3 regions of the Micromonospora sp. DT233 genome follow, and region 2 is predicted to be linked to each of the others. Evidence: predicted binding sites of a transcription regulator. Region 2 holds the regulator's gene; each other region holds the start of a gene.
The links. The regulator HrcA, encoded in region 2, represses chaperone genes, less so after heat shock. The targets are predictions, from matches to a motif close to GGTTNGCACNCTCNNNNNGAGNGTGCNAACC.
Positions count from the first base shown of each region.

Region 1: the regulator HrcA is predicted to act here: its motif matches at 1,619-1,649, upstream of groES (co-chaperone GroES).
Region 3: the regulator HrcA is predicted to act here: its motif matches at 3,432-3,462, upstream of groL (chaperonin GroEL).

Region 1 covers NZ_JBNCLB010000001.1:299,488-309,533, reverse strand. Annotated here, with positions in the region: gene ACLQ2V_RS01415 (THUMP-like domain-containing protein) at 188-1,426, opposite strand; gene groES (co-chaperone GroES) at 1,782-2,096, shown strand; gene groL (chaperonin GroEL) at 2,166-3,815, shown strand; gene ACLQ2V_RS01400 (molybdopterin-dependent oxidoreductase) at 3,931-5,550, shown strand; gene ACLQ2V_RS01395 (WhiB family transcriptional regulator) at 5,729-6,112, opposite strand; gene ACLQ2V_RS01390 (response regulator transcription factor) at 6,368-7,183, shown strand; gene ACLQ2V_RS01385 (DUF5319 domain-containing protein) at 7,191-7,604, opposite strand; gene guaB (IMP dehydrogenase) at 7,827-9,389, shown strand; gene ACLQ2V_RS01375 (GuaB3 family IMP dehydrogenase-related protein) at 9,423-10,046, shown strand, end outside.
Region 2 covers NZ_JBNCLB010000019.1:32,997-43,042, forward strand. Annotated here, with positions in the region: gene ACLQ2V_RS26425 (16S rRNA (uracil(1498)-N(3))-methyltransferase) at 1-139, opposite strand, end outside; gene dnaJ (molecular chaperone DnaJ) at 247-1,392, opposite strand; gene hrcA (heat-inducible transcriptional repressor HrcA) at 1,466-2,488, opposite strand; gene ACLQ2V_RS26440 (DUF4870 domain-containing protein) at 2,785-3,516, shown strand; gene hemW (radical SAM family heme chaperone HemW) at 3,608-4,831, opposite strand; gene ACLQ2V_RS26450 (enoyl-CoA hydratase-related protein) at 4,850-5,635, shown strand; gene ACLQ2V_RS26455 (hypothetical protein) at 5,787-6,650, shown strand; gene ACLQ2V_RS26460 (phytanoyl-CoA dioxygenase family protein) at 6,941-7,843, shown strand; gene ACLQ2V_RS26465 (MOSC domain-containing protein) at 8,024-8,656, opposite strand; gene ACLQ2V_RS26470 (carbohydrate ABC transporter permease) at 8,710-9,543, opposite strand; gene ACLQ2V_RS26475 (carbohydrate ABC transporter permease) at 9,555-10,046, opposite strand, start outside.
Region 3 covers NZ_JBNCLB010000001.1:599,880-609,925, reverse strand. Annotated here, with positions in the region: gene paaN (phenylacetic acid degradation protein PaaN) at 1-1,497, shown strand, start outside; gene ACLQ2V_RS02940 (GNAT family N-acetyltransferase) at 1,597-2,076, opposite strand; gene ACLQ2V_RS02935 (cold-shock protein) at 2,415-2,618, shown strand; gene groL (chaperonin GroEL) at 3,658-5,283, shown strand; gene ACLQ2V_RS02925 (hypothetical protein) at 5,489-5,749, opposite strand; gene ACLQ2V_RS02920 (GNAT family N-acetyltransferase) at 5,858-6,877, opposite strand; gene ACLQ2V_RS02915 (S8 family serine peptidase) at 6,965-9,355, opposite strand; gene ACLQ2V_RS02910 (SDR family NAD(P)-dependent oxidoreductase) at 9,723-10,046, shown strand, end outside.

The sequences.
Region 1 (10,046 bases), on a different contig from region 2:
CGTTGCGAGGGGTGGCGATCGCGTCCGCTTTGTTGTATCCGGCAACCTATTGCCCCTGGCCCGCGCACACAAGGCCGGGAAGGGTCGGGAGCAGGTAGCGGACGGTAACAACTTCGCAACACGGATGCCGCAATCCGTCACGCTGCGTGGTCGACCGGCGGGTGCGGGCTCCGCCCGGCGGTGCTGCTCAGCCCACCGGCCGGCACAGCAGCACGGTGGGAGCGCCGGCCACCCGGGTCAGCACCAGGCTCGCCGGCTCCGGCCCGGCCAGCCGCAGGTCCCGCCGCAGCTTCTCCGGCTCCAGCGCCGAGCCGCGCTTGAGGATCTCGACCCGCCCCACCCGGCGCTCGCGCAGCAGGGCGCGCAGCCGCTTCAGCGAGAACGGCAGCACGTCGGTGACCTCCAGGCAGCGGGCGAAGGGCGTCGCGCCCGGCGCGTCGGCGTAGAGGTAGGCGATGCTCGGGTCGGCGAGGGTGGCGTCGAGGGCGTCGGCCAGCTCGGCGACGAGGTGGGCGCGGACCACGGCCGGGTCGGGGTCGTGCAGGTACCGGCGGACCGGGCCGACGGCCGCCTCGGCCGCCCCGGAGCCGGTGAGCTGCCCAGCGAGGGCCGCCGCCGGTGCGGTGCCGGCCGGGAGCCCGACCGCACCGGGGAGCCCCGCCGGCTCGCGCAGCAGGGTGGCGCGACGGGGGACCCCGGCGAGCCGGCCGCACCAGAGGGCGGCCTCGACGAGGTCGCCGGCCACGCTCACCCACTCCGCCTCGGCGTCGGCGGGGATCAGCGCGTGGTCCAGCCCGGGGGCCACCTTGACCACGGTGTGCGGCACCCGCTCGGCGAGGCCGAGCACGAAGTCCCACGGCGGCGAGTAGGCGTTCGGGTCGAAGATCCGTCGCCCGGTGCCGGCCCGGCGGCGGGCCGGGTCACAGAACGCGGCGTCTACCCGGGTCACGTCGAACGTGGTGGCGTCGCCGCACTCCACCGTGAACGCCTCGGCCAGCCCGGCGGCCTCGGCGTTCGCGGCGGCCATCGCGGCGGTGAGCGGGTCGGCCTCCACCCCGTACACCCGGATGCCGGCGCGGGCGGCGGCGAGCGCGTCCGCGCCGAGGCCGCAGCCCAGGTCGGCGAGGGTGCGGACCCCGGCCGCGCGCAGCCGCTCGGCCCGTCGGGCGGCGACCACCCCCCGGGTGGCCTGCTCCAGCCCGGCGCGGGTGAGGAACATCCCGGCCGCCGCCGGGCCGAACTTGCCGACCGCCCGGCGGCGCAGCTCCGCCTGGGTCAGCGCCGCCGCCGCGAGCCCGGCCGGGACGCCGGCCGAGCGGAGCGCGCCCGCCGCGACCAGCGGGTCGCCGCCGGCCACCTCGGTCGCCGCGGCGAGCGCGGCCGACCCCTCGGGGGTACGCAGGGCGGCGAACTGGTCGAGATCCACCCGCCCATTGTCCCGGGCCCGGCCGGGGCGCCCGGCGGCAGGCCGGCGACCGGCGGGATCCTCGCCGCGCCGGCCGTTCTCGGGCGTGCCGCGCGGGTGTCCCCCGGGGCCCGGTGCGGCGCGATCGGGGTGACACGAAGGGCGACGCGCTGGCACTCTCCTTGACGGAGTGCTAGCCACGGCATAACCTGCGATTAGCACTCTCCCATCGAGGGTGCCAGCTTCCGGGCCCTGTGCCCGGTGGCTGAACGCCAGGCGGACCGGCACCCGCGACGACGGCCCCGCCCGGTGGCATGTGGCAGATTGACGCCGACCGGCTCGCCGGTCGGTAACGAAACCAGTACCCCAGGAGGGTATGCCCGTGACTACCGCGACCAAGGTTGCGATCAAGCCGCTCGAGGACCGGATCCTGGTCCAGGCGAACGAGGCTGAGACCACCACGGCGTCGGGCATCGTGATCCCCGACACCGCCAAGGAGAAGCCGCAGGAGGGCACCGTCCTCGCTGTCGGCCCGGGGCGCGTCGACGAGAAGGGCAACCGGATCCCGGTTGACGTCTCGGTCGGCGACACCGTCCTCTACTCGAAGTACGGCGGCACCGAGGTCAAGTACGCCGGCGAGGAGTACCTGGTGCTCTCCGCCCGCGACGTCCTCGCGGTCATCGAGAAGTAACCAACCGATCAGTGTCCCTGCCCCGGTCCGGCTCGCCGGGCCGGGGCAGGACGCTTCGAAGGGACATTCATGGCGAAGATCCTGAGCTTCTCGGACGACGCCCGACACCTGCTCGAGCACGGTGTCAACGCCCTCGCGGACACGGTCAAGGTCACTCTCGGACCGCGCGGGCGCAACGTCGTCCTGGACAAGAAGTTCGGTGTGCCCACGATCACCAATGACGGCGTCACCATCGCCAAGGAGATCGAGCTCACCAACCCCTACGAGAACCTCGGCGCGCAGCTGGTCAAGGAGGTGGCAACCAAGACCAACGACATCGCTGGCGACGGGACCACCACCGCGACCGTGCTCGCCCAGGCGATGGTCCGCGAGGGCCTGCGCAACGTGGCCGCCGGGGCCAACCCGACCGGCCTCAAGCGCGGCATCGACGCCGCCGCCGCCAAGGTCTCCGAGGCCCTGCTCGGCCGGGCCGTCGAGGTGGCCGACAAGAAGTCGATCGCGCACGTGGCGACGATCTCCGCGCAGGACGCCACGATCGGCGAGCTGATCGCCGAGGCGATGGAGCGGGTCGGCCGCGACGGTGTCATCACCGTCGAGGAGGGCTCCGCGCTGGCCACCGAGCTGGAGGTGACCGAGGGTCTCCAGTTCGACAAGGGCTTCATCTCCCCCAACTTCGTCACCGACGTGGAGGAGCAGGAGGCGGTCCTCGACGACCCGTACATCCTGATCACCACGCAGAAGATCTCGGCGATCGAGGAGCTGCTGCCGCTGCTGGAGAAGGTCCTCCAGGACAGCAAGCCGCTGCTGATCATCGCCGAGGACGTCGAGGGCCAGGCCCTCTCCACCCTGGTGGTCAACGCGATCCGCAAGACCCTCAAGGTCTGCGCCGTGAAGGCCCCGGGCTTCGGCGACCGCCGCAAGGCGATGCTGCAGGACATGGCGATCCTGACCGGCGCCGAGCTGGTCGCCCCGGAGCTGGGCTACAAGCTCGACCAGGTCGGCCTGGAGGTGCTCGGCACCGCCCGGCGCGTCGTGATCGACAAGGAGAACACCACCGTCGTCGACGGTGGCGGCCAGGCCACCGAGGTCGCCGACCGGGTCGCGCAGATCCGCAAGGAGATCGAGGCCTCGGACTCCGAGTGGGACCGGGAGAAGCTGGCCGAGCGGCTGGCGAAGCTCTCCGGTGGCATCGCGGTCATCAAGGTGGGCGCGGCGACCGAGGTCGAGATGAAGGAGCGCAAGCACCGCATCGAGGACGCCATCGCCGCGACCAAGGCCGCCGTCGAGGAGGGCACGGTGCCCGGTGGCGGCGCCGCCCTGGTGCAGATCGCGTCGGTGCTCGACGACGACCTCGGCTTCACCGGTGACGAGAAGGTCGGCGTCTCGATCGTGCGCAAGTCGCTGGTCGAGCCGCTGCGCTGGATCGCCAAGAACGCCGGCCACGACGGCTACGTGGTGGTCAACAAGGTCGCCGAGAAGGAGTGGGGCCAGGGCCTCGACGCCGCTCGCGACGAGTACGTCGACCTGGTCAAGTCCGGCATCATCGACCCGGTCAAGGTGACCCGCAACGCGGTCACCAACGCCGCCTCGATCGCCGGCCTGCTGCTCAGCACCGAGAGCCTGGTCGTGGAGAAGCCGGAGCAGGCCGAGCCGGCCGCCGCCGGTGGCGGCCACGGCCACTCGCACGGCCACGGTCACCAGCACGGCCCGGGGTTCTGACCCGGTCGTACGACACCGCTCAGGGCACGCCGTCACCGGACGGCGTGCCCTGACGCCGTCACGGGTGCGGCGATCCCGACTGGGCGACGGACCGTGCGATGCGGACACTGGCGGAATGAGCAGTCCCTCGCGCGGGTACGCCGCGCTGGCCGGGATCACCGCCGCCACCGTGGCCATCGGCACGGCCGAGCCGGTGGCGGTGCTGACCGGTCCCCGCTCCGCGCCCCTGATCGCCGTCGGGTCGGTGGTGGTGGACACCGTCCCCGAGCCCCTGAAGCAGTTCGCCATCGCCGTCTTCGGCCGGTACGACAAGCTTGCCCTGCTGGTCGGGACGGCCCTGGTGCTGGCCGGCATCGCGGCGTTGCTCGGCCTGGCCGCCGTCCGCCGACTGTGGGTGGGGGTAGCCGGGATCGCGGCCTTCGCCGTCCTCGGGATCGCCGCCGCGCTCACCCGGCCCGGCGCGGACCCCGCCGACGCGCTCCCGTCGCTGGTCGGTGCGGGCCTTGGCGCGCTGGTGCTCTGGCTGCTGCTGGCCGGCCCGCTCCAACTCGACCCGTGGCCGTGGACCCCACCCACCCCACCAGCGCCCGCCGCTGTGTCGTCGGTGCCCGCCCCGGGTGGCCCGTCGTCGGTGCCCGCATCAGGGGCGAGTGGGGCGGAGATAGATCCGCAGGGGCGGCGGCGGTTCCTGACCGGGGTCGGCGCGTTGACCGGGGCGGCGGCCGTTGCCGGCCTGGGCGGGCACTGGCTGGCCGGGCGGCGGGGCGTGTCGACGGCCCGGCAGGCGGTCGTCCTGCCCGCGCCGGTCTCGCCCGCGCCGGCGCTGCCGGCCGGGGCGGACCTCGCCGTCGCCCAGCTCGCCCCCTACGTCACCCCGAACGCCGAGTTCTACCGGATCGACACAGCCCTGGTGGTGCCGCAGGTCGACCCCTTCAGCTGGCGGCTGCGCATCCACGGCCGGGTCCGCAACCCGATCGAGTTGAGCTTCGCCGAGCTGCTGGCCCGCCCGATGGTCGAGCGTCACATCACCCTGGCCTGCGTCTCCAACGAGGTGGGCGGGGACCTGATCGGCAGCGCCCGGTGGCTGGGCGTGCCGATCCGGGAGCTGCTCGACGAGGCCCAGCCGGAGCCGGGCGCGGATCAGGTGGTGGGACGCGCGGTCGACGGCTGGACCTGCGGCACCCCGACGGCGGTGCTGCGCGACGGCCGCGACGCCCTGCTGGCGGTCGGCATGAACGGCGTACCGCTGCCGGTGGAGCACGGCTTCCCGGTGCGGATGGTGGTGCCCGGCCTGTACGGCTACGTCTCGGCCTGCAAGTGGGTGACCGAGCTGGAGCTGACCAGCTTCGCCGACTTCGACGCGTACTGGGTGCCCCGGGGCTGGTCGGCGCAGGGGCCGATCAAGACCCAGTCCCGCATCGACACGCCCCGCCCCCGCAACCGGCTCACCGCCGGGCCGGTGACGGTGGCCGGCGTCGCCTGGGCCCAGCAGCGGGGGATCGCCAGGGTCGAGGTACGCGTCGACGAGGGCCCGTGGCAGGAGGCGACGCTCGCGCCGACCGCCTCGGTGGACACCTGGGTGCAGTGGTCCTGGCGGTGGCCGGCCAGCGCGGGCGAGCACACCCTCCAGGTGCGGGCCACCGACGCGGACGGCGAGACGCAGACCGAACGCCGTCAACGGGTCGACCCGGACGGCGCGACCGGCTGGCACACGGTCAAGGTCACCGTGCGCTGACGCCCCTCAGGGGGGTGGCCGGGCGGGATGGCCGGCGGGGTGGGCCGACGGGTCGGCCGGGACACGCCGACACGTCGGGGAGGAACGACGATGCCGCGCCCGAGGGTGGTCGGGCGCGGCATCGTGGTGCGGTGTGCCGAGGGTCGGGCGGGCTGCGGTGTGCCGGGGAGCGGGTCGGTCAGGCGACGTTGCGCTGGGCCGGCATCGTGGACTTGTGCGGCCGGCCGAGGCGGGCCTCCAGGCGGGCCACGTCGACCCGGCTCTGCCGGCGGTCGGCCAGGTCCTCCCAGCCGACGGCGAGCAGCCGCAGCCGCTCGGCCTCGCTGAAGCCACCCCAGACCCCGTACGGCTCGCGGACGGCGAGGGCGTGCGCGGCGCACTCGGCCCGGACCGGGCAGGCCCGGCAGACCGACTTCGCCTCCGACTCGCGGCGCAGGCGGGAGGAGCCGCGCTCGCCGTCGGGGTGGAAGAACTGGGCGCTGTCGCGACCCCGACAGGCACCGAGGCGCTGCCAGTCCCACAGGTCGACGATGGGTCCGGGCAGTCTGCGTACGTTCGACATCAGCACCCCTCCTCCCGCGCGGCACCGCGGCGGTCGTCAGTTGACAGGTGTCCGGGCGGCTGGCCGCGCGGGCGCACCGTTTCCGGCTCGGGCTCCCGGTACCCCGCGTCGCGTCGGCTCACACTTCTGTGATCCAAAACCTTCGAGCGAGATGGGGCATATGCCCTATCTGTCGGAAAAGTTCGGAGGATTGCCGGGAACGCTCACCCCGGCCCGTCCCGCCGTGGTCTGCTCTGGGTCGGAGAGGAGACCACAGTGCGTACCGTTCTCGTGTGCGTTCGGACACCGCTCGCCGCCCAGCAACTGAACTCCGCGGCGGCACGGCTCGGGCTGTCCGCCGCCATTCGTACCGCCGTCTCCGATCCTGAGGTGATGCTGCGCCTGGCGGAGGGGCCGGCCGACGTCGTGCTCGCCGACACGGCGCTCACCCGACCGGACAGCGCCGGCTTCGTGCGGCGGGTGCTGGCCCGCGCGCCGCACGCCGCGGTGCTGCTGCTCGGGGCCGAGGAGTCCGAGGCCGCCACCGCCACCATGGGCGCCGGGGCCCGCGGCCTGATCCAGGGCACCGACCACGACCTGACCACCGCCGTGGCCAAGGCCCTGCTGCTGCTCGCCGCGCCCGGCCGGGCCGCCCGGCACCCGGCCCGCGACACCGCCACCGTCGGCGGCCCGACCCGGCCCGCTCCCGGCGGCCGGCCCACGCAGAACCCCGGCGCGGCCTGGCCGGGCCCGCCGGAAGTGGCGGGCGGCACGCCCGCGGTGGTGCCGGTGCAGCGGGGCGACGACGACCCGGAGGCCACCGGCGGCGAGCCGGAGGAGTCGGATAAGTCGGCGACCGGGCGGCGCGGCGCGGCGGCCCGCAGCGCGCGGGGGGCGGTCGGGCTGACCGAGCGGGAGCAGCAGGTGCTGCTCGGGATGGCCGAGGGCAAGAGCAACGCCGAGATCGGCCGGGAGCTGTTCGTCTCGGAGGACACCGTCAAGACGCACGCCCGCCGGCTGTTCCGCAAGCTCGGGGCCCGCGACCGGGCGCACGCCGTGGCCGCCGGCTTCCGGGCCGGGCTGGTCAGCTGAGCGCGGATCAGCCCTTCGGCTCGGCCTCGTCGTCCTCCGTGCCCTCGGTCAGGGTGTCGTGCACCCCGTCGGCGTAGCCGCGCGCGTAGTCCCAGGTGACGTAGTGGTCCGGGTCCGGGTCGTAGGCCGGCTCGTGCACCCGGGGGCGACCGGAGTTGAGCAGGTGGCGCAGGTTGCCCCGGAGCAGGTCCCAGTCGAAGTAGTGCGGCTCGCGGCAGTCCTCGCACTCGATCACCAGACCGCGCACCCCGACGGGCCCCAGCAGCGCCTGGTAGATCTCCAGGTCGGCCAGGTCTTCCAGCACGTCCTGCCGCTCGACCTCGGTCAGCGGGTCGAGCGCGGCGTCGCCGTCCGGGTCGTGCAACTCGGCCGCCGGATCGGCCGGGTCGCCGTTGAACGGGTCGATGGGCTCGTCGTGCACCCCCTCACCGTAGCCCCCACGCCCACCCGCCGCCCGCCCCCATCCGCCCGGCGGCCCCGCGCCGGGCGCCGCCGTCACGCAGCGTCGACCTTCCGCCCGGCACCGGCGGGGTCGGCCGAGCCTGATGGGTACGATGGCACCGACGCGTCGTCACCCGGCGTGCGGCGGATCTCCGCGCGCGCCGCCTCGCTGAAGCCACCCGACCAGCTCAGGAGAGCATTCGTGGACAATTCGCCCAGCACTGAACTTCCGGCCGGCGTCGACCGCGGCGAGCTGGGCGGCCATCTGCCGGAGCTGCCCGCCGGCTCGGCCCGGGTGGTCCCGCTCGGCCTCACCTTCGACGACGTGCTGCTGCAGCCCGGCGAGTCGGACGTGGTGCCCAGCCGGGTCAACACGCGCACCCGGCTGACCCGCAACGTCGAGCTGACCATCCCGCTGATCTCCAGCGCGATGGACACCGTCACCGAGGCGCGGATGGCCATCGCCATGGCCCGCCAGGGCGGCATCGGCGTGCTGCACCGCAACCTCTCCGTGGACGACCAGGCGCTCCAGGTCGACCTGGTGAAGCGCTCCGAGTCGGGCATGATCACCAACCCGGTGACCGCCAGCCCCAAGGACACCCTGCGCGAGGTGGACGAGCTCTGCGGGCGGTACCGGATCTCCGGCGTCCCCGTGGTCGACGGCGACGGTCAGCTCGTCGGCATCGTCACCAACCGGGACATGCGCTTCGTCTCCGAGCCGTCCACCCCGGTCCACGAGATCATGACCCGCCCGCCGCTGGTCACCGCGCCCGTCGGGGTGAGCAAGGACGAGGCGCTGGCGCTGCTGCGCCGGCACAAGGTCGAGAAGCTGCCGATCGTCGACGCCGGGGGTCGGCTGCGCGGGCTGATCACGGTGAAGGACTTCACCAAGAGCGAGCAGTACCCGGAGGCGAGCAAGGACGACGCGGGCCGGCTCCGGGTGGCGGCCGCGATCGGCGTGGGCGAGGACTCGTACAAGCGGGCCCGCACCCTGGTCGACGCGGGCGTCGACGTGATCATCGTGGACACCGCGCACGGCCACCAGCGGGCGGTGCTGGAGATGGTCCGCCGGCTCAAGGCCGACGTCGCCATCGACATCGTCGGCGGCAACGTCGCCACGTACGCCGGGGCGAAGGCCCTGGTCGAGGCCGGCGCCGACGGGGTGAAGGTCGGGGTCGGGCCGGGCGCGATCTGCACCACCCGCATCGTCGCCGGGGTCGGCGTGCCGCAGATCACCGCGATCATGGAGGCGGCGCGGGCCGCCCGCCCGGCGGGCGTCCCGGTGATCGGCGACGGCGGGATCCAGTATTCGGGTGACATCGCCAAGGCCATGGTGGCCGGCGCCGACACGGTGATGCTCGGCAGCCTGCTGGCCGGCTGCGAGGAGAGCCCCGGTGAGCTGATCTTCGTCAACGGCAAGCAGTACAAGGCGTACCGGGGGATGGGCTCGCTGGGCGCGATGCAGTCGCGGGGCCAGGCCAAGTCCTACAGCAAGGACCGCTACTTCCAGCAGGACGTGCTCAGCGACGACAAGCTGGTCCCGGAGGGCGTGGAGGGCCAGGTGCCCTACCGGGGGCCGCTGTCGCGGGTGGCCCACCAGCTGGTCGGCGGGCTGCGCCTGGCGATGGGGTACGCCGGCGCGGAGAACATCCCCGACCTGCACGACCGGGGCCAGCTCATCCGGATCACCGCGGCCGGGCTCAAGGAGAGCCACCCGCACGACATCCAGATGACCGTCGAGGCCCCCAACTACCACTCCCGCTGATCCTCCCATCCCCCTAAGACACCTGGAGCCCCCATGCGTGACGTGGTCGAGATCGGCCAGGGGAAGACCGCGCAGCGCGGTTACCACCTGGACGACATCGCCATCGTGCCGAGCCGCCGCACCCGGGACGTCGACGACGTCTCCACGGCCTGGCAGCTCGACGCGTACCAGTTCGACATCCCGTGCGTGGGCCACCCCTCGGACGCGACGATGAGCCCGCAGTCCGCCGTGCGGCTCGGCCAGCTCGGCGGCCTCGGCGTGCTCAACGTCGAGGGCCTCTGGACCCGGTACGAGAACCCGACCAAGATCCTGGAGGAGCTGGCCGGCCTCGACGAGGACGCCCGCGCCACCAGCCGGCTCCAGCAGGTGTACGCCGAGCCGATCCGCCCGGACCTGATCGCCGAGCGGGTGCGCGAGCTGCGGGCCGGCGGCGGCACCGTGGCCGTGCGGGTCTCCCCGCAGCACACCCTGGCGCTGGCCCCGGTGATCCTCGACGCCGGCGTGGACATCCTGGTCATCCAGGGCACCATCGTCTCGGCGGAGCACGTCTCCACCACCGACGAGCCGCTGAACCTCAAGGAGTTCATCGCCGACCTCGACCTGCCGGTCATCGTCGGCGGCTGCACCGACTACAAGACGGCGCTGCACCTGATGCGC
Region 2 (10,046 bases):
CGCCCCGGCCGTCGGCGAGCAGCAGCTCCTCGCCGACGCGCAGCCGCTGCACGGTGGCGGCGTGGTGCCCCTCGGGGCCGTCCAGGGTGAGCTGGTCGGCGGTGGGCAGCGACTCGACCAGGAACAGCGGCGCGGACACGACGTCAGGTTAGCCGCCCCGGCCGGAGACCGGGGCGGCCAGGTCGATCAGGGGTGGCCGAGTGCCGCCGGGCCGGGCCGTGGCGGCCACGGGCGGCCCGGCGTCGATCAGGGGTGGCCGTTGAAGGCGTCGCGCATCCGGGAGAAGAAGCCGCCCTGCTTGGTCAGCTCGGCGACCTCCTCGCCGCGCGTCTTGGCGAAGTCGCGCAGCATCCGCTCCTGGTCGGCGTCGAGCTTGGTCGGCGTCCGCACGTCGAGGTGGACGTAGAGGTCGCCCCGGCCGGTGCCGCGCAGGTGCGGCACGCCCCGGGCGCGCAGCCGCAGGGTGCTGCCCGGCTGGGTGCCGGCCTTGACGTCGACCGTCTCCTCGCTGTCCAGGGTCTTGATGGTCAGCCGGGTGCCGAGCGCGGCGGCGGTCATCGGGACGGTGACCCGGCAGTGCAGGTCGTCGCCCTTGCGCGAGTAGACGTCGTGCGGGCGCTCGTGGATCTCCACGTAGAGGTCGCCGGCCGTCCCGCCACCCGGACCGACCTCGCCCTGCTGGGCCAGCCGGATCCGCATGCCGTCCTCGACGCCAGCGGGGATCTTGACGGTCAGCGAGCGGCGGGTACGGACCCGCCCGTCACCGGCGCAGGTCGGGCAGGGGTGCGGGATCGTCGTGCCGTACCCCTGGCAGACCGTGCACGGCCGGGCGGAGACCACCTGGCCGAGGAAGGTGCGCTGCACCGACTGCACCTCGCCCCGGCCCCCGCACGCCTCGCAGGTGGCCAGGTGGGTGCCGGCGGCCGTGCCCGCGCCGGAGCAGGTGGTGCAGAGCACGGCGGTGTCGACGGTGATCGGCGCCTCGACGCCGAACGCGGTCTCGTGCAGGTCCAGTTCCAGCCGCAGGATCGCGTCGGCCCCCGGCCGGGTACGCGGGCGCGGGCCCCGCGCGCCGCCGCCCGCGCCGCCGAAGAAGGCGTCCATGATGTCCTGGAAGCCGACGAACGGCCCGGCGCCGCCGGGGCCACCCGGGCCGCCCATGCCCCCGCCGCCCGGGGCGAGCGGGTCGCCGCCCAGGTCGACGATCTGCCGCTTCCGATCGTCCGAGAGGACCTCGTACGCGGCGTTGATGTCCTTGAACTTCTCCTGTGCCTCCGGGTCCGGATTCACGTCCGGGTGGAACTGCCGCGCCAGCTTGCGGTAGGCGCGCTTGATCTCGTCATCGGAGGCTTCCCGGCTCACACCGAGGATGCCGTAGTAGTCCCTGGCCACTGCGTTCCGTGTCCTCATGTTCGTCTCGCGTTGCGCCGGTCGTCGGCCGGAGCCGGCCGTCGGCCCTGACTGGTCAGTTCTGGGCCAGCAGCTCGCCCACGTAGCGTGCCACGGCCCGCACCGTGGCGATGGTGCCGGGGTAGTCCATCCGGGTGGGGCCGAGCACCCCGAGGCCGCCGACGACGGTCGTTCCCGGACCGTATCCGGTGCTGACCACCGAGGCGGCCCGCAGGTTGTCGATCTCGTTCTCGTCGCCGATGAGGACCCGGGTCGTGCTCGACTCGGCCTCGCCGATGAGCTTGAGGATGACCACCTCCTCCTCCAGCGCCTCCAGGATCGGCCGCAGCGAGCCCTGGAAGTCCAGCAGGCCCCCTCGGGTGAGGTTGGCGGTGCCGGCGAGCGCCAGCCGCTCCTCGTGCCGCTCGACCAGCGTCTCCAGCAGCACGGTGGCGAGCGTGGTCATGGCCGGTCGCAGGTGTGGCGCCGACTCCTCGACCAGCGCCTGCACCAGCGGCGGGGTCTCCGAGAGCCGGCTGCCCACCAGCTTCTCGTTGACCAGCCGCCGCAGGTCGGTGACGTCGTCGGCGGGCACCGGCGCGGGCAGCTCCACCAGCCGCTGCTCGACCCGGCCGGTGTCGGCGATCATCACCAGCATCAGCCGGGTGGTGGAGATCGGCACCAGCTCCAGGTGGCGCACGGAGGAACGGGCCAGCGACGGATATTGCACCACGGCGACCTGCCGGGTGAGCTGCGCCAACAGCCGGACCGTGCGGTGCACCACGTCGTCGAGGTCGACCGCGCCGACCAGGAAACGCTCGATCGCCCGGCGCTCGGCCGGGCTGAGCGGCTTGACCCGGCTGAGCCGGTCGACGAAGAGGCGGTAACCCCGGTCGGTGGGCACCCGGCCGGCGCTGGTGTGCGGCTGCCGGATGTAGCCCTCCTCCTCCAGCACCGCCATGTCGTTGCGCACCGTCGCCGGCGAGACGCCGAGCTGGTGCCGCTCCACCAGGGCCCTGCTGCCGACCGGCTCCTGCGTGGCGACGTAGTCCTCGACGATCGCGCGGAGCACGGCGAGCTTGCGGTCGTCCAGACCCACTCCACCACCTCCTGTCGCACGTCGTGCCCGGCATCGCGGCGGGCAACCGGGCCGGCCTGCCCGCCGATGGCCGAAGCCTGGCACTCGTTCGTAGCGAGTGCCAGTCTACGTCCCCGTCCCGCCCTCGGTAAGATCGAGGACGCACCGACGGTCCGTCCGCCGACCGGCAGGGTGGCGTCGTTCGGCCGAGACGGGGCCGTCGTCCGGCCGACGCGGGGTCGTGCTCGGGTCGAAGCACGGGGCCCGACCAGTGTCGCCCTGGTACCCGGTTGCCGGTAGCCCCTACCGTGACGGGCATGACTGACGCACCTCGTCCTCCCGGCTCGGGCGACCCCGGCGGTTACCCGCCGGAGCCGAACCCGTCGCCTGCACCGTACGGCTCCTCGGCGGACGAGCCCCCCACCGCGCCGCTGCACGGTGGCTCCGGGGCGGGCGGCTACCCCCCGCCCGGCGAGTTCCCCCCGCCCGCTGGCTTCCCCCCGCCCGGCGGTTTTCCCCCGCCCGCTGGTTTTCCCCCGCCCGGCGACCAGCCCTCCGCCGGCGGCTATCCCCCGCCCGGCGGCGACGTCCCGCCCGGCGGCCAGCCTCCGACCGCCGGCGGCTACCCGCCGCCCGGTGGCTACCCCCCGGCCGGCGGATACCCGGCTGGCGGATACCCGGCCGGCGGTGGCTACGGCGGCGCGGCCGGCAACGAGGAGAAGACCTGGGCGATGGTCGCGCACTTCGGCGGCGCGGCCGGGATGTTCCTCGGCGGCGGGGTGCTGGGCTGGGTGGCGCCGCTGATCGTGCTGCTGGCCCGGGGCAACCAGTCGCCGACCGTCCGCGCCCACGCGGTCGCCGCCCTGAACTTCCAGCTGCTCTGGTCGGTCATCGCAGTGGTCGGCTGGATCCTGAGCTGCATCTTCATCGGCGCCTTCATCGGTTTCGCCGCGATGGTGGTCGGCATCATCTTCGGCATCGTCGCCGGGATCAAGGCCAACGACGGGCAGCCCTACCGCTATCCGATGACCGCCAGCTTCGTCAAGTGAACCCCGGTCGGCCGCTCCCGGCGGCCGGCCGGTGTCACCCACCCGCGCCCCGACCGGCCGCGCCCGGTGACCGGCGCGGGGGTGGGTGCGCTCAGGGCAGCAGGTCGCGGACGACCGCGTCGGCCAGCAGCCGGCCGCGCAGGGTGAGCACCGCCCGGCCGGCCGCGTGCCCGGCCGGGTCGAGCAGCCCGTCGGCCAGCGCCCGCGCCGCGCCCGCCCGGCCCGCGTCGTCCAGCACGTCCAGCGGCAGCCCGGAGGCGAGCCGCAGCCGCAGCATCACGTCCTCCATCTGCGCCTCGCCGCGCGTGAGCACCTCCCGGGCCAGGCCGGGCGAGACGCCCGCCGCGAGGCGCTTCGCGTACGCGCTGGGGTGTTTGACGTTCCACCAGCGCACCCCGCCGACGTGGCTGTGCGCCCCCGGGCCGAGGCCCCACCAGTCCGCGCCGGCCCAGTAGAGCAGGTTGTGCCGGCACTGCCCGGCCGGCGTCCGCGCCCAGTTGGACACCTCGTACCAGGAGAAACCGGCCGCGCCCAGGGCGGCCTCCGCCGCCAGGTAGCGGTCCGCCGCCACGTCGTCGGAGGGGTACGGCAGCTCGCCGCGCCGCATCCGCGCGGCCAGCCGGGTGCCGTCCTCCACGATCAGGGCGTACGCGCTGACGTGGTCCACCCCGGCGGCGACGACCTGGTCGAGGGAGGCGGCGAAGTCCTCGGCGCTCTCCCCCGGCGTGCCGTAGATCAGGTCGAGGTTGACGTGGTCGAACCCGGCGTCGCGGGCCTCGGCGGCGGCGGCGGTGGCCCGGCCGGCGCTGTGCCGGCGGTCGAGGATCGCCAGCACCCCCGGCGCGGCGGACTGCATGCCCAGCGAGATGCGGGTGTACCCGGCGGCGCGCAGGGTCCTCAGCGACTGCGGCGTGACCGACTCCGGGTTGGCCTCGGTGCTCACCTCGGCGTCGGCGGCCAGCCCCCAGGTGCGGTCGATGCCGTCGAGGATGCGGGCCAGGTCGTCGGCGGCCAGCAGGGTGGGGGTGCCGCCGCCGACGAATACGGTGTCGACCCGCGGCGGCGGGGTGTCGCCCAGCACCCGGCCGGCCAGGGCCAGCTCGGCGAGGACCGTGTCGGCGTACGACTCGCGGTTGACTCCGCCGCCCAGCTCGTCGGCGGTGTACGTGTTGAAGTCGCAGTAGCCGCAGCGGCTGGCGCAGAACGGCACATGCACGTACACCCCGAAACCGCGCGCCCCGACGGCGCGGGTGGCGGTGGTGGGCAGCGAGCCGTCGACGGGGACGGGCTCGCCTTCTGGAAGGACGCCGGGCATGGCAACTAGTGTGCCCGCATGACCTCCTCCGACGCGCTCGTGCGGGTCGCCACGGCCCGTGGGGTGACCACCCTCACCCTGAACAGTCCGCACAACCGCAACGCCCTCTCCACGCCGCTGATGACGCAGCTGCTGGCCGGGCTGGCCGACGCGGTCGCCGACGACGCGGTCCGGGTGGTCGTGCTCGACCACACCGGCCCGGTCTTCTGCTCGGGGGCGGACCTGAAGGAGACCGCCGCCGCGTACGCCAGCGGGACGGTGCCGGCCGGGATGCTCGGCGACGTGCTGGCTGCGGTCTGGGAGTGCCCCAAGCCGGTGGTGGCCCGGGTGGCCGGGCCGGCGCGGGCCGGCGGGCTGGGCGTGATCGCGGCGGCCGACCTGGCGCTCTGCGCGCAGGAGGCGACGTTCGCCTTCACCGAGGTCCGGATCGGGGTGATCCCGGCGGTGATCTCGGCGACCGTGCTGCCCCGGCTGGCCCCGCGCGCCGCCGCCGAGCTGTACCTGACCGGCGACACCTTCGACGGCCGGCGGGCCGCCGAGATCGGCCTGGTCACCGCGGCCGTGCCGGCGGACGGGCTGGACGCGGCGGTGCGGCGGGTCTGCGCGTCGCTGGTGCGCGGCGCGCCGAACGCCCTGGCCGGGGCGAAGGGTCTGCTGCGCCGGCCGCAGGCTTCCGACCTGCGCGCCGAGATCGCGGAGCTTGCCGAGCTGTCGACCGGGTACTTCCTCTCCGCCGAGGGGCGTGAGGGGGTGCTGGCGTTCCGGGAGAAGCGCGACGCGAGCTGGGTTCCGCCAACCTCCTGACCGTCCGTCGGGGGACCCCCGCTCGGGTTGCCGGGGTGCCCCGGGCGATGGACGCCGGAGATGGTCGACGCGCCCTACGCCCAGGTCAACCGGTCGGACGACCCGACGGCGGTTGGCCCGACGTACTCTTGGCGAAGCCGTCGAGCAGGGGGTGTGGGTGCGTATCCGGACAGTCATCGCGGCTGGTCTCGTCATTGCCGTCGTCGCCGTCGTCGGGATCTGGCTGATGGCTCGACAGGTCGGTGACGGCTTACGACTCCCCCTCGCCGGCCGCAGCTGCGTCGTGCGGGCCGACGGTCAGGTGCGGCTCGACGCCGACCAGATGGCCAACGCCGCCACGATCGCGGCGATCGGCACCCAGCGGAAGATGCCGGAGCGGGCCGTCGTGGTGGCGCTCGCCACCGCCTACCAGGAGTCGGGGCTGCGCAACGTCGCCGACGGCGACCGGGACTCGGTGGGGCTGTTCCAGCAGCGCCCGAGCCAGGGCTGGGGCACGGTGCAGCAGATCGGCGACCCGCGCTACGCGACCAGGAAGTTCTACGCCGCGTTGAACCGGGTGCGCGGCTGGGAGCAGCTGCGGGTCACCGAGGCCGCCCAGAGGGTGCAGCGCTCCGCCTATCCGGAGGCGTACGAGAAGTGGGCCGACGAGTCGCAGGTGCTGACCCGCGCGCTGCTCGGCGCGGCCACCGGCGCGGTGGCCTGCACGGTGGGGTCGCCGCCGGTGATGCGCGGCGAGGCTGCGGCTGCGGCCCTGAACCGGGGCCTGAACCTCGACTGGGGGCTGCCGGAGGCGGTGGCGCAGGCCGACCTGCCGGGGCTCACCGTCCCGGCCGCCGACCAGCGCAACGGTTGGCGGTACGCGTACTGGCTGGTCTCGCACGCCTCCAACCACGGGGTGAAGCGGGTCCGGTTCGACGGGCTGGAATGGACGGCGCAGGGCGGCACCTGGAACCGGGTGGCCGACGCCCAGTCGACCGATCGACGGGTGCTGGCCGAGGTCTTCTCCGACGCCTGACCCGGGCCCGGCCGAGGTGTCACGGTGGGCGCGGTCGGCCGTCAGGGGCCCGGCGGTAACCGGTTCCCCGCACGGGGTCGGCGCGACTGACGGTGACCGCGCAATTCCGCATACCTCGCAACTACGGCCAAAGTAGAGCGTAATCGTGACTCTGCGCGCCCGTTCCGCTGCCGTTGGTCGCCCCGAGCCCCGGGCCCCCGGGCGCGCTCCCCACCGCACGATCCGGGAGCAGTACCATCGGCGGGCTGTACGAGAGATGGTTTCACCCTAATGGGGAGGGGTACTACGCGGTGTTCGATTACGACGGCCGGACCGGCTACGAACCGATCAGCGACACGGATCGCAAGGAGTTCCACGAGCAGGGCTTCCTCCTGCTGCGAAACGTGCTGACGGAGGACCACCGGGCCGCCCTGGAGGAGGCCGTCGACCGCGTGTACGCGGAGGAGAAGGCCAAGGGCAGCACCACCAAGGACGGCACCCTGCACCTGCTGGGCTTCCTGGAGCGTGACGAGCTCTTCGGCCAGCTCCTCACCCACCCGATCGCCTTCCCGTACATGTGGGGCCTGGCGGGGTGGAACATCTACACCCACCACAACCACCTGGACGTCACCCCGCCGGCGGCGGAGCCGGAGAAGCCGTACTGGGGCTGGCACCAGGACGGGTACCGGCAGAACTCCGACCCGGAGACGATGGACCCGAACCTGCCCCGGCCGATGTTCTCGCTGAAGGTGGCGTACGTCCTCTCCGACCTGTCGGAGACCGGGCGCGGCGCGACCAAGGTCATCCCGGGCAGTCACCTGTGGAACTCGCTGCCCCGGCCGGACGACCTGACGGTGCACAACCCCGACCCGGAGGGCACGGTGGAGATCACCGCCAACCCGGGCGACGCGTTCATCTTCGACCGCCGCCAGTGGCACTCCCGGTCGACGAACCTCTCCACGATCACCCGCAAGATGCTCTTCGTCGGCTACACCTACCGGTGGATCCGCCCGCTGGACGAGCTGCACATCGACCCCGAGGGCGAGTGGTGGGCCAACCGCACGCCGGTGCAGCGCCAGCTCTGCGGTGAGGGCACCCACACCGCGAACTACTGGGGCATCAACTGGGACGGGTACATCGACGACGAGATCCCGCTGCGCAAGGAGCTCAAGGAGCGCGGCCTGCTGGACCGCAACATCCCCTGGCTGCGCTGACCGCGTGGCGAAGGGCGCCCTGTCGACGCCTCCGGCGCGGCAGGACGCCCTTCGCCAGGTCCGGGTGCCGTTCGCAGCGCCCCGGTGCGGTCCGCTGTGTTGCGATGTGGTCCGCTGTGTTGCGATGTGGTCCGCGAAGCCCGCGCCCGCCACCCGGGGCGGCGGCCGGCCCGGGGCGGGTCAGCCGAGGCGGCGCTCGGCCTTGCGGCGCAGCGACTCGGGCAGCTCGGGGACGTCGAGCAGCCGGGGCAGCAGCTCCGGCTGCGTGGTGATCGCCCGGAACACCTCCCCCACGGTCACCCCGTGGGCCGGCCGCTCCACCACCCGCACCGCATCGCCCGCGCGGACCTCACCGTCGCGCAGCACCCGCAGGTACGCCCCGGGCGTCCCCCGCGCGGTGAACCGCTTGATCATGTCCGGTACGCCCCAGAACCCGGCGAACGTCTTGCACGGCGTGCGCGGCTTGGTCACCTGCAGCAGGGCCGACCCGAGCTGCCACCGCTCGCCGACGAGCGCCCCGGTGACGTCCACTCCGGACGTGGTGAGGTTCTCGCCGAACGCCCCCGGGACGACGTCGCGGCCCATCTCGGCAGCCCACCAGGCCGCGTCCTCCGTGGCGTACGCGTAGACCGCCTGGTCCGGGCCGCCGTGGTGGACCGTGTTGCCGACGAAGTCGCCGGCCACCCCGTCGGCCCGCAGCAGCACCGGCCCGTCGGCCGGTCGCTTGTCGATCCCGCTGCGGCCGCCCGCGCCGTCCGCCCACGGCGCCTCGGTCACCACGGCGAGGTTCACCGTCATCAGCCTGCCCGTCATGGCGTCAGCCTAGGACCCACCCGGACGCCCCCGCGACCGGCTTGTTTCCCGTCTCAGCCCTTGACGGCGCCGGAGACCAGGCCGGAGGCCATTCGGCGCTGCACCAGCAGGAAGAAAATGATCACCGGGAGGGTGAAGAGCGTCGAGGCGGCCATCACCGGTCCCCAGGCGGTGTCGTCCCGGCCGAAGAAGAACGTCATCGCCACCGGGAGGGTGTAGCGGTCCTGGTCGTTGATGAAGGTCAGCGCGAAGATCAGCTCGTTCCAGGCGGTGATGAAGGAGAAGATGCTGGTGGCGACCAGGCCGGGCGCGACCAACGGGAAGAGGACCTTGCGGAAGGTCTGGAACCGGGTCGCCCCGTCGATCGCGGCGGCCTCCTCCAGCTCCTTCGGCACCGCGGCCACGAAGCCGCGCAGCATCCAGACCGCGAACGGCAACGAGAAGCCGAGGTAGGTCAGGATCAGGCTGGGCAGGGTGTTGTAGAGGCCCAGCCGCTGGATCATCAGGAACAGCGGGATGACCAGCGCCTCCAGCGGGATCATCTGCACCACCAGCAGCAGGATCAGGAAGCTGGTGCGCAGCTTGAACCGGAACCGGGCCACCGCCGTCGCGGCCAGCAGGGCGACCAGGCCGCCGAGCAGGACGGTCGCCCCCGCCACGAGGACGCTGTTGAGGAAGAAGTCGCCGAACGTGACGCCGGGGATCAGGTTGCCCGTCAGGATCTGCCGGTAGTGATCCAGCGTCGGCTCGGTCGGCACCGGCCGGGGCGTGGCCGAGAAGATCTCCCGGTTCGGCTTGAGCGACGTGGCGATCATCCAGTAGACCGGGAACGCCGCGAAGAGCGCCACCAGTAGGCCCGCGCCGTTGAGGGCGACCCGCTTCACCACCGTGCCGCGCTTCACAGCTCCTCCTCCTGCTTGAGCACCATCCGCACGTAGAGGCCGGTCACCACGAGCAGGATCAGCGTGAGGATGACGGCGATCGCCGCGCCCAGCCCGTACTTGGGGGGTGGGGAGAACGCCTCGGCGTACGAGTAGATGGAGAGCATGAACGTCGAGCGGTCCTGGGTGCCGCCGGCCAGCACGAACTGCTGGGTGAAGACCTTGAAGTCCCAGATGGTGGAGAGCACCACCAGGATCCCGAAGACCGGGCGCAACAGCGGGAAGGTGACCTTCCAGAACACCTTCCACGGGCTGGCCCCGTCGACCCGGGCGGCCTCGTGCAGCTCGCCGGGCACGCTCTTGAGCCCGGCCAGCACGCTGACCGCGATGAACGGGAACGAGTGCCAGACCACCACGAGGGTGAGGATCGAGAAGAACAGCAGCGGCGAGTTGAACCAGCCGTAGCCGGTCCAGTCGGCGCGGCCGAAGAGCGCGTTCGACAGCCCGTC
Region 3 (10,046 bases), on a different contig from region 2:
GACTTCCCGCTCGACCAGCCGGCCTCCGGCGAACGGGTCGCCACCGAGACGAGCCCCTTCGGGGTGGCGCTGAACGTGCGGTACCCGCACGCGGGCGCCGACGAGCTGGTCGCCGCCGCCTCCGCCGCGCTGCCGGCCTGGCGCGACGCCGGCCCGCAGGCACGGGCGGGGGTCTGCCTGGAGATCCTGGCCCGGCTGCACCGCAACGTCTTCGAGCTGGCCAACGCAGTGCAGTTCACCAGCGGCCAGGCGTTCGTGATGGCCTTCCAGGCCGGCGGCGCGCACGCGCTGGACCGGGCGCTGGAGGCCATCGCCTACGCGTACGCGGAGATGACCCGGCACCCGGCGACGGCCGGCTGGGAGAAGCCCGCCGGCAAGGGCGACCCGCTGCGGATGACCAAGACGTTCCACGTGGTGCCGCGCGGGGTGGCGCTGGTCATCGGCTGCAACACCTTCCCGACCTGGAACTCGTACCCGGGGCTCTTCGCCTCGCTGGTCACCGGCAACCCGGTCGTCGTCAAGCCGCACCCCCGCGCGGTGCTGCCGCTGGCCATCACCGTGCGCTACGCCCGCGAGGTGCTCGCCGAGGCCGGCTTCGACCCGAACCTGGTGCTGCTCGCCGCCGAGGCCCCCGGCGAGAAGCTCGCCTCGACCCTCGCCCTGCACCCGGCCGTGAAGATCGTCGACTTCACCGGCTCCACCGAGTACGGCGACTGGCTGGAGGCCAACGCCCGGCAGGCGTCGGTCTACACCGAGAAGGCCGGCCTGAACACGGTGGTCATCGACTCCACCGACGACTTCGCCGGGCTCTGCCGCAACCTCGGCTGGACGCTGACCCTCTACAGCGGCCAGATGTGCACCACCTCGCAGAACATCCTCATCCCGGCCGACGGCATCGCCACCGACCAGGGGCACAAGAGCTTCGACGAGGTGGCCGGCGGGATCGCCGCCGCGGTCGCCAAGCTCACCGCCGACCCGGCGCGCGGCGTCGAGCTGACCGGGGCGATCGTCAACGACGGGGTGCTCAAGCGCCTCGACGAGGTCACCGGGGTCGGCGAGGCGGTGCTGGAGTCCCGCACGGTCGCGCACCCGGCCTTCCCCGACGCGGTCGTCCGCACGCCGACGATCGTCCGGCTCGCGGCCGGCGACACCGAGACGTACGCCCGGGAGTGGTTCGGGCCGATCTCGTTCGCCATCGCCACCGACTCCACCGCGCACAGCCTGGAGATCATGCGCGCCACCGTGGGGGAGTCCGGCGCGCTGACCGCCGCCGTCTACTCCACCGACCCGGCGGTGCTGGACGCGGCCGAGGCGGCGGCGATCGACGTCGGGGTGCACCTGTCGTGCAACCTGACCGGCGGCGTCTTCGTCAACCAGTCGGCGGCGTTCTCCGACTTCCACGGCAGCGGCGCCAACCCGGCCGCCAACGCGGCCCTGACCGACGGCGCGTACGTGGCGAACCGGTTCCGCGTCGTGCAGAGCCGCCGCCCGGCCTGACGGCTGGGCAGGGCCCCCTTCCGACGCGCGGGGCGTCGGGAGGGGGCCCTGCTGCCTCCCGCCTGCCCGGCGGCGTCACGCCGCTCACGCCCGGCGGCGTCACGCCCGGCGGCGCATCCGCAGCTCGCGCAGGGCGGGGAGCTTCGGGTGGGCGACCCGTTCCCCGGTGTCGACGAAGCCGAGCCGCTGGTACGCCCGGTAGGCGTGGTCGTTGCCGACCACCACCTCCAGCAGCAGCTCCGGCCGGCCGCAGGCGCGCGACCAGGCGGCCACCGCGTCGATCAGCTCGGCGAGCAGGCCGCTGCCCCGCCACCGCGGCGTGACGTAGACGGCGTAGACGACGGTCAGGCCCGGATCGTCCGGCCAGACCGTGCCACCCGCGTGCCCCACCAGCCGCCCGGCCGGCCCGCCCGGGCGGTCGGCACCCGGATCGGCGACGAACTGCGCGGTGTGCCGGCCGACGGACACCGAGGCGACCCGGGCCGCGTAGTCGGCGTGCGGGCGGGCGGCGGCGTCCGCCAGGGTCTCCAGGAAGGCCAGCGGGGCGTCGGCGAGCATCTCCAGTCGCAGGGCCCGCATCCGGGCCGCATCCCACGGCGTGACCCGCCGGACGGTGGCCGCCCGCCCGGACGGCGCGGCGGCCCCCGCCGAGGTGTGGCGTCCGGCGGTGGACGGGCCGCAGCCTGCTCTCATCCCGCATGCATACCGCAGTGACGTGCGCCGATGTGAAACCGGGTGGAGGCCGGTCCGATATTGACCGGTTTGACATCGTGCGCTGCCGTGACGGCTCGTGTACCGTGCGATTTCGGTCACTGATTTCGGCGTCGTCGTCGACGCCGGAACCGGTGCTCCGGGGCCGCCGGTTCCCACCGGCGTCCCGCCGGTTTGGCAGGCCGCGCGACGTGAGGAAGTGCACCGTGGCACAGGGCACCGTGAAGTGGTTCAACGCCGAGAAGGGCTACGGCTTCATCGCCGTCGACGGGGGGCAGGACGTCTTCGTCCACTTCTCCGCGATCGAGATGGACGGCTACAAGGCGCTGGACGACGGGCAGCGGGTGGAGTTCGAGATCGCCCAGGGGCAGAAGGGTCCGCAGGCCGAGCGGGTCCGCGTCGTCGCCTGACCTCACCCCGATTCCCGGCCTCCACCCCTCGCCCTCGGGCGGGCGTCGGGGCCCCCACCGCATCGCCGATCATGGACTTGTGGTGCCTGGAACAGGGGCATTCGAGGCTTTCATCCACCCACCCAACTCCAAGATCGACGATCTGGGGCGGGGCGGGGGCAATGTCGAGGGGGTGGGGTCGAGCGCTGGGCCGGGGGTGGCATCTGCGGTTCGGGGTCCTTTGGAGCTGAGCCGGCCACGACATCACCGCAGGTGACTCGGTCACGGGCCGAGTCGTTTACGACATCAGCTCCAGATGGCGCGGAGGAGATGTCTCCGCCGGGAGGCGTGTTCTTGCCGCCGTGCCATGCATCGCGGTGCCATGCATCGCCGTGCCTTCCTGGCCCACGTGGCGGTGACCGCGGCGACCCGGTCGCCGTGCGCGGCCAGCCCGGCGCGGTGGCGCGCAGTGTGGGCTGGTCGATGCTCGGGCGGATGCTCCTGCCGGCCCGGGCTGCCGCGTCGCCGATGCCCGCTCCGTTCTCGTTCCGCGCCGCGCAAGTCTCGTTCCGCGCCGCGCGAGTCTCGTTCCGCGCCGCGCGAGTCTCGTTCCGCGCCGCGCGAGCCGGCTGACCCCCGAACGTCGCGGCCGGCCACCGCCGGCTTGTCCGCCGAGGCGGTCCCGCAGCGCCCGCGACCCCACCAGTGCGACTTCGGCGACACCGCCGCGCCGACGCGCGCTTGCGGCGGCTCGGGCGGTGCTGATCAGGGCTGCGGATTCGACCCGGTGACGGCATCGTGCTTGCACTCGGCATGGGAGAGTGCTAAACAAGTCATTGGCACTCGCATAGTGTGAGTGCCAACGGTCGGGACGGTTTGGGTCACGGTCGTCAGGCGGAAAACCGCCGGGCGGCACGAGGCCGGTCGTCGCGGGCTATCCGGCCCGACCGAGGAGACGTCGTCGTCGCCAGGTGGCGACGTCCCCAAGGTGCGTACACCAGGCGGCCCATCCGGGACACACACTCGGGTGGCCCGTGAGTGTCCAGGAGGACAACGCCGTATGGCCAAGATGATCGCGTTCGACGAAGAGGCTCGCCGCGGCCTCGAGCGGGGCATGAACCAGCTCGCCGACGCCGTGAAGGTGACCCTCGGCCCGAAGGGCCGCAACGTGGTGCTCGAGAAGAAGTGGGGCGCCCCCACCATCACCAACGATGGTGTGAGCATCGCCAAGGAGATCGAGCTCGAGGACCCGTACGAGAAGATCGGCGCCGAGCTGGTCAAGGAGGTCGCCAAGAAGACCGACGACGTTGCCGGTGACGGCACGACGACGGCGACCGTCCTGGCCCAGGCTCTGGTGCGCGAGGGCCTGCGCAACGTGGCCGCCGGCGCCAACCCGATGGCCCTGAAGCGGGGCATCGAGGCCGCCGTGGCCAGCGTCTCGGAGGAGCTGCTCAAGCTCGCCAAGGACGTGGAGACCAAGGAGCAGATCGCCTCCACCGCCTCCATCTCGGCCGGTGACAGCACCGTCGGCGAGATCATCGCCGAGGCGATGGACAAGGTCGGCAAGGAAGGCGTCATCACCGTCGAGGAGAGCAACACCTTCGGTCTGGAGCTTGAGCTCACCGAGGGCATGCGCTTCGATAAGGGCTACATCTCCGCCTACTTCATGACGGACCCGGAGCGTATGGAGGCCGTCTTCGACGACCCGTACCTCCTGATCGTCAACAGCAAGATCTCCTCGGTGAAGGACCTGCTCCCGATCCTGGAGAAGGTCATGCAGTCGGGCAAGTCGCTGCTGATCATCGCCGAGGACATCGAGGGCGAGGCCCTGGCCACCCTCGTGGTCAACAAGGTCCGTGGCACCTTCAAGTCGGTCGCCGTCAAGGCGCCGGGCTTCGGTGACCGCCGCAAGGCCATGCTGGCCGACATCGCCATCCTCACCGGTGGCCAGGTCATCAGCGAGGAGGTCGGCCTCAAGCTGGACGCCGTCGGCCTCGACATGCTGGGCCGCGCCCGCAAGGTCGTGGTGACCAAGGACGAGACCACCATCGTCGACGGTGCCGGCGACGCCGACCAGATCCAGGGTCGGGTCAACCAGATCCGGGCCGAGATCGACAAGAGCGACTCGGACTACGACCGCGAGAAGCTGCAGGAGCGGCTGGCCAAGCTCGCCGGCGGCGTCGCGGTGATCAAGGTCGGCGCGGCCACCGAGGTCGAGCTCAAGGAGCGCAAGCACCGCATCGAGGACGCCGTTCGCAACGCGAAGGCCGCCGTCGAAGAGGGCATCGTCCCGGGTGGTGGCGTCGCGCTGGTGCAGGCCGGCAAGACCGCCTTCGACAAGCTGGACCTGGTCGGCGACGAGGCGACCGGTGCCAACATCGTCAAGGTCGCGCTGGACGCCCCGCTGCGGCAGATCGCCGTCAACGCCGGCCTCGAGGGCGGCGTCGTGGTGGAGAAGGTCCGCAACCTCGAAGCGGGTCACGGCCTCAACGCCGCCAACGGCGAGTACGTGGACCTGCTGGCCGCGGGCATCATTGACCCGGCCAAGGTGACCCGGTCGGCGCTGCAGAACGCCGCCTCGATCGCGGCGCTCTTCCTCACCACCGAGGCCGTCGTCGCGGACAAGCCGGAGAAGACCCCGGCTGCCCCGGCCGGTGGCCCCGGCGGCGGGGACATGGACTTCTGAGTCCAGCCCCACCAACGCCACGAGGGGCGGGTCGCGTCAGCGGCCCGCCCCTCGCGCGTGAAGTCCCGGCCCGGCCCGCGAGGCGTCCACCGCCCGTCGAGGCTCCGGCCGGTCAGGTGCCGCGCCGGCCCGGCACCATGTCGGCGAGGTTCTGGTTGGCGCGGCCCCGGTCGGCGCGGGCGGTACGTTCGCCGTACGCGCCGGCTCAGGTCGGCAGCGGGCGCTGGTTGCGCCGCTTGCGGCGGCGGTCGTACGGCGCGGCGATCCGGATCGGCTCGTCCACCAGGGCGATCGGCTCCTCGGCCAGCGGATCGTCGAGCCCCGTCGTCTCCTCGGCCCGCTGCTCGGCGTCGCCGTAGTCGAGCCGGTCGAACGGCAACCGCCCCGGCAGCCCGGTTAGCGGTGTTCCGGCCTGCGGTGTCCCGGCGGCGCGCGGTGTCGCGTCGAGCGCCCCCTCGAGCGGCATCGCGTCGGTGTCCTCAACCCCGTCGAGCTGTTCGTCGTCCGTGGTCATGACTGCCTCCTCTACGGCAAACCGTAGGGGGACGTCGATGACCGCCGGGACCGAACGGGGCTATTCGCTCTCCCGTCCCGTTCGTGCCGTGGGCAGGACCTTGCGGTAGAGGAAGAACACCCGCTCGATGCGCGCCCCGGCGCTGCCCGAGTAGAACGGCACCGGCCCCACCCAGCCGATCTGCGCCGATCGCATCCCCGCGTCCCGCTGGTCGCGCAGGCAGCGGCGCAGCAGCACGCCGCCGATCCCCCCGCCCGCCGCCTCCGGGGCGGTGCCCATCGGCCCGAACCAGCTCGGCCGCGACGACCCCCAGGCGGCGAAGCCGACGATCCGGCCGTCCCGCTCCGCCAGGTGCGCCCCGGCGGCTGGCCGCCCCACCGAGCCGGCCAGCTCGGCGTCCCAGGAACCGCCGAAGGTGACCCGGGCGAACGCGGTCAGCGCCGGCAGGTCCGCCGGCTCCGCGCGCCGCACCGTGACGCCGCCGTCGGCCAGCCGCCGCTCGGCCGCCTCGGTGCCCCGCAGCGCCGGCGACTCGTCGTACGACAGGTCTGCGGTCATGTTCCAGGCGGTGCGGTCCTGGGCGTAGCCGAGCGCGAGCGCGGCGCAGACCGCCGGGGTGTAGCGCACGTCGATCCCCGGCCAGGCGTAGTACGGCGGGTTGCCGGCCAGCAGCACCTCGGTCGCCCCGCGCTCGGCCAGGGCGCGCTCGGCCCGGCCGAGCAGGGCCCGCCCGACGCCCCGGCGGCGGGCCTGCGGAGCCACCGCGACCAGGTCGACGTGCCCGGAGCCGGGTTCGTGCGCGGCGAGCGAGGCGATCAGCACCCCGACCAGCTCCGCCCCCCGGTACGCGCCCAGCCCCAGCACCGTGCGGTCCGCCGCCGCGCGGCTGTGCAGGGTCTCCACGAGGGCCGCCGCCTCGGCCGCGTCCTCGGGCAGGTCGAGGGCACGCCGGCACAGGTCCACCACGGCGGGCAGCGCCTGCGGGCCCAGTGCGGCAACCGTGATCCCCTGATCCGCGATGCTGCCTTCCCGGTCTGCGGCGGTGCTCTCCCGGTCTGCGGCGGTGCGCTCCTGCTCCATGGTCGCCGACCCTAGGCCATCCCCGCCGCCCCCGGCTGCGCCGACTGCCCGACGGCGCTCACCGCCCGGCCGCGTCCGTCGCCGCGCTCACCCGGCGCGGGCGGCCCGCACGGCGGCGTACGCGTCGACCAGGCCGGCGCCGGTGAGGTTCGCCGGGCTGCCGCAGTCGTCCGCCGAGTTGCCGGTCCCGGCCGGGCCGACCGTGTCGCGCAGGATCCGCCGGGTCCGCTCCAGGTCGCCGACCAGCTTCGGATTCGCCGACCACATCAGCGCCACCACCCCCGCCACCTGGGGTGCCGCCATCGAGGTGCCGTCCTGCGCGGCGTACGTGCCGCCGGGCATCGCGGAGAGCACCCCCACCCCGGGGGCGACCAGGTCCGGTTTGTTGCCGCCCGGCACCGGCCCCCGGCTGGAGAACTCGGCGACCTGGCGGTCGCGGTCCGCCGCGCCGACGGTGAACACGTCCGGGTACGGTGCCGGCGGGTCGACGATCGACGCGCAGTACGGCCCGGTGTTGCCGGCCGCCGCGACGACGAAGATGCCGGCCGCGTCCAGCGCCGCCGTCGCCGGCCGCAGCGCCCCCGGATCGCAGCCCTCGATCGGGGGGCAACCCCACGAGTTCGTCAGCACCTGCGGGGCCCGCTCGGGTCGACCGTCGACGAACGGATCGCCGCCGGCCGGGAACGGGGCCAGCATGAACTGCAGGCAGTCGAGGTAACGGGCCGGGTTGCCCAGGTTGCGGTCCAGGTTCACGCAGCCGACCCAGCTCGCCCCCGGGGCCACCCCGATGCCGTCGCGCCCGACCGCGCTGCCCGTCGTGTGGGTGCCGTGCCCGACCTCGTCGGTCGGCTTCGCCGTGTGGTCCCACGGGTCGTACCAGGAGTCGTCGCCGCCCCGGAAGCCGGCGGCCAGCGCCGGGTGCCCGCCGTCGACCCCGGAGTCCGAGCTGCCCACCACCACGCCCGCGCCGGTGACCCCCAGCTCGGACCAGACCCGGTTCGCGCCGATCAGGGCCACGTTCCAGGCCGGCCCGGTCGGCGCGGGCACGTCGCCCCGGTTGGTCGGGGCGGGGGCCGGCAGCGGGCGCAGCCGCTGGTCGACCAGCACCCGCCCCACCTCCGGCCGGCCGGCCAGCCAGGCCCGCACGCCCGGCCCGCCGTCCACCTCGATGGCGTTGACCAGGTAGTACGGTGTCGAGGCGAGCCGCAGCCGGTCCAGGTCGCGGCGCAGGCCGGCCTGGGTTCGCTCGGCGGTGGCGACGAGGCGTCGATAGACCTCCCGGGCCCGCACGTCCCGCCCCGCCAGGCCGGGCGCCCCGGCGGGAATTCCGCTCAGGTCGGCCTGCTCGCGCAGCACCACCAGCAGCCGCTCGCCGTGCAGGCCGGGCCGGCCGGCCCCGACGTGCACCGCCACGACGCCGACCAGCAGGACCACCACGGTCGCCGCCGCCACCGGCCGCCGGGGCGCGCGGCCACCGGGCCGGCCCAGCAGCACGCCGTACGCGATGCTGAGCAGCGCGCCCACCGCGAGCCCGGCGGCGGCGGTGACCGCCACCCAGTACGGGACGTCGCGGGTGGTCACCAGGACCAGGGTGACCTCCTGGGAGTCGGCGAAGGCCAACGGCCCGAACACGCCGAGCCCGACGAGCCAGCGCGCCGGGGCGGACCGGGCGGCAGTACCGGCGCGGGCGGCCGGCCCGTGCAGGGCCGCCAGCACGAAGCCCAACGGGGGCAGGGTCAGCAGGGCGGGCAGTTGCGCCCCGGAGTGCCCGGCCCCGGCGGCCAGCAGTAGCAGCGTCACCCCGGCGACCAGGCCGCCCACCAGCACCAACCGGGCCGACCGGTGCGTTCGGTCGACCGTGAAGTGCGCCCAGAACCGGGCGTCGAGCAGCGCCCCGGCCAGCAGGCCCACCGCCGCCGCCGCGACCGCCGCGAGGAGGGTCTCCAGCAGCCCACCGAGCGCGCCGAGCCACGCCCAGGGCAGCACGGTCGCCAACCCGGCGGCCACCGCCAGCAGCGTCACCGGCGCGGGCCGCCCGACCCGCTCCCCGTCGGCGGGCCGGCTGGCCCCGGGCTCGCCGGTGCCGGTGCCGGTGCCGGTCGGGTGCGTGCCGGTGGTCGGGTGCGTGCCGGTCGCCGGGTGCGTGCCGGTGGTCGGGTGCGTGCCGGTCGCGAAGCCGTGGCCGGGAGGCGTGGCGGCGGGCCGTCCGGGCAGCCGGGGCAGTGCGATCGCCAGCAGGGCGGCCGTCGCGGCGAGCGCACCGAGGTACGCCTCGTGGTGCACCGGCGGCAGGATGCGCAGCAGGGTCAGCGCCCCGAGCGCGAGCAGCCCGCCGAGCCAGGCCCGGCCGGTGGCCCGGACCGCACCGGAGCGTGGGAGCAGGGCGAGCAGCAGCACCGGCAGGCCGGCCAGCAGCGCGGTGCCGGCGGCCACCGCCGGCCAGAGCCACACCAGCCGGTCCAGCCCGCTGAGCAGCATGAACTGGTCGACCACCCAGCCGACCAGCTCGCTCGGCACGGTGACCGCGACCACCCAGCAGCCGACCAGCGCCGCCGCCACCACCGGCCACGGGCCGGGGCGTGCGGGCGGAGCGGCGAGCGGGGGGTGGCTCGGCAGGGAGGGCGGCGCATCCGGCATTGAAGAACAGTACGACGCCGCCCCACCGCCCGACTGCTGGGCGGCGATCCGCGCGGGCGCTGGCTCGTCGGGCGGGAGCCCGTTGACCACCAGCTAGGGAGGGGCCTGCTGGCGGGATGGCGCCCCCGGCAGGCCGCGGAGCGCAGGCCCGCAGCGGGCCGTATGTGAGGATCCTGCCATGAACCACTCCACTGCACCATTGGCGGGCGTGAGTGCCCTGGTGATCGGCGGCGGCGGCGAGGGCATCGGGCGTGCGATCTCGCGTGCCTTCGCTGCGGCGGGCGCGGCCGTCGCCGTCGCCGACGTCGACCCCGATCGGGCCCACGGTGCGGCCGGCGAGCTGACCGAGGCCGGTGCCCGCGCCGCCGCGCTCGTCGGTGACGTGCGCTCGCGCGCAGACGTCGACGGCTTCGTCGCCCGTACCGTCCGCGAGTTCGGTCGGATCGACACCCTGGTGACGGTCGTCGGAGGGCAGGTCGCGTTCGTGCCCGCGGTGCGCCTGCACGAGATGAGCGACGACGACTGGGACCTG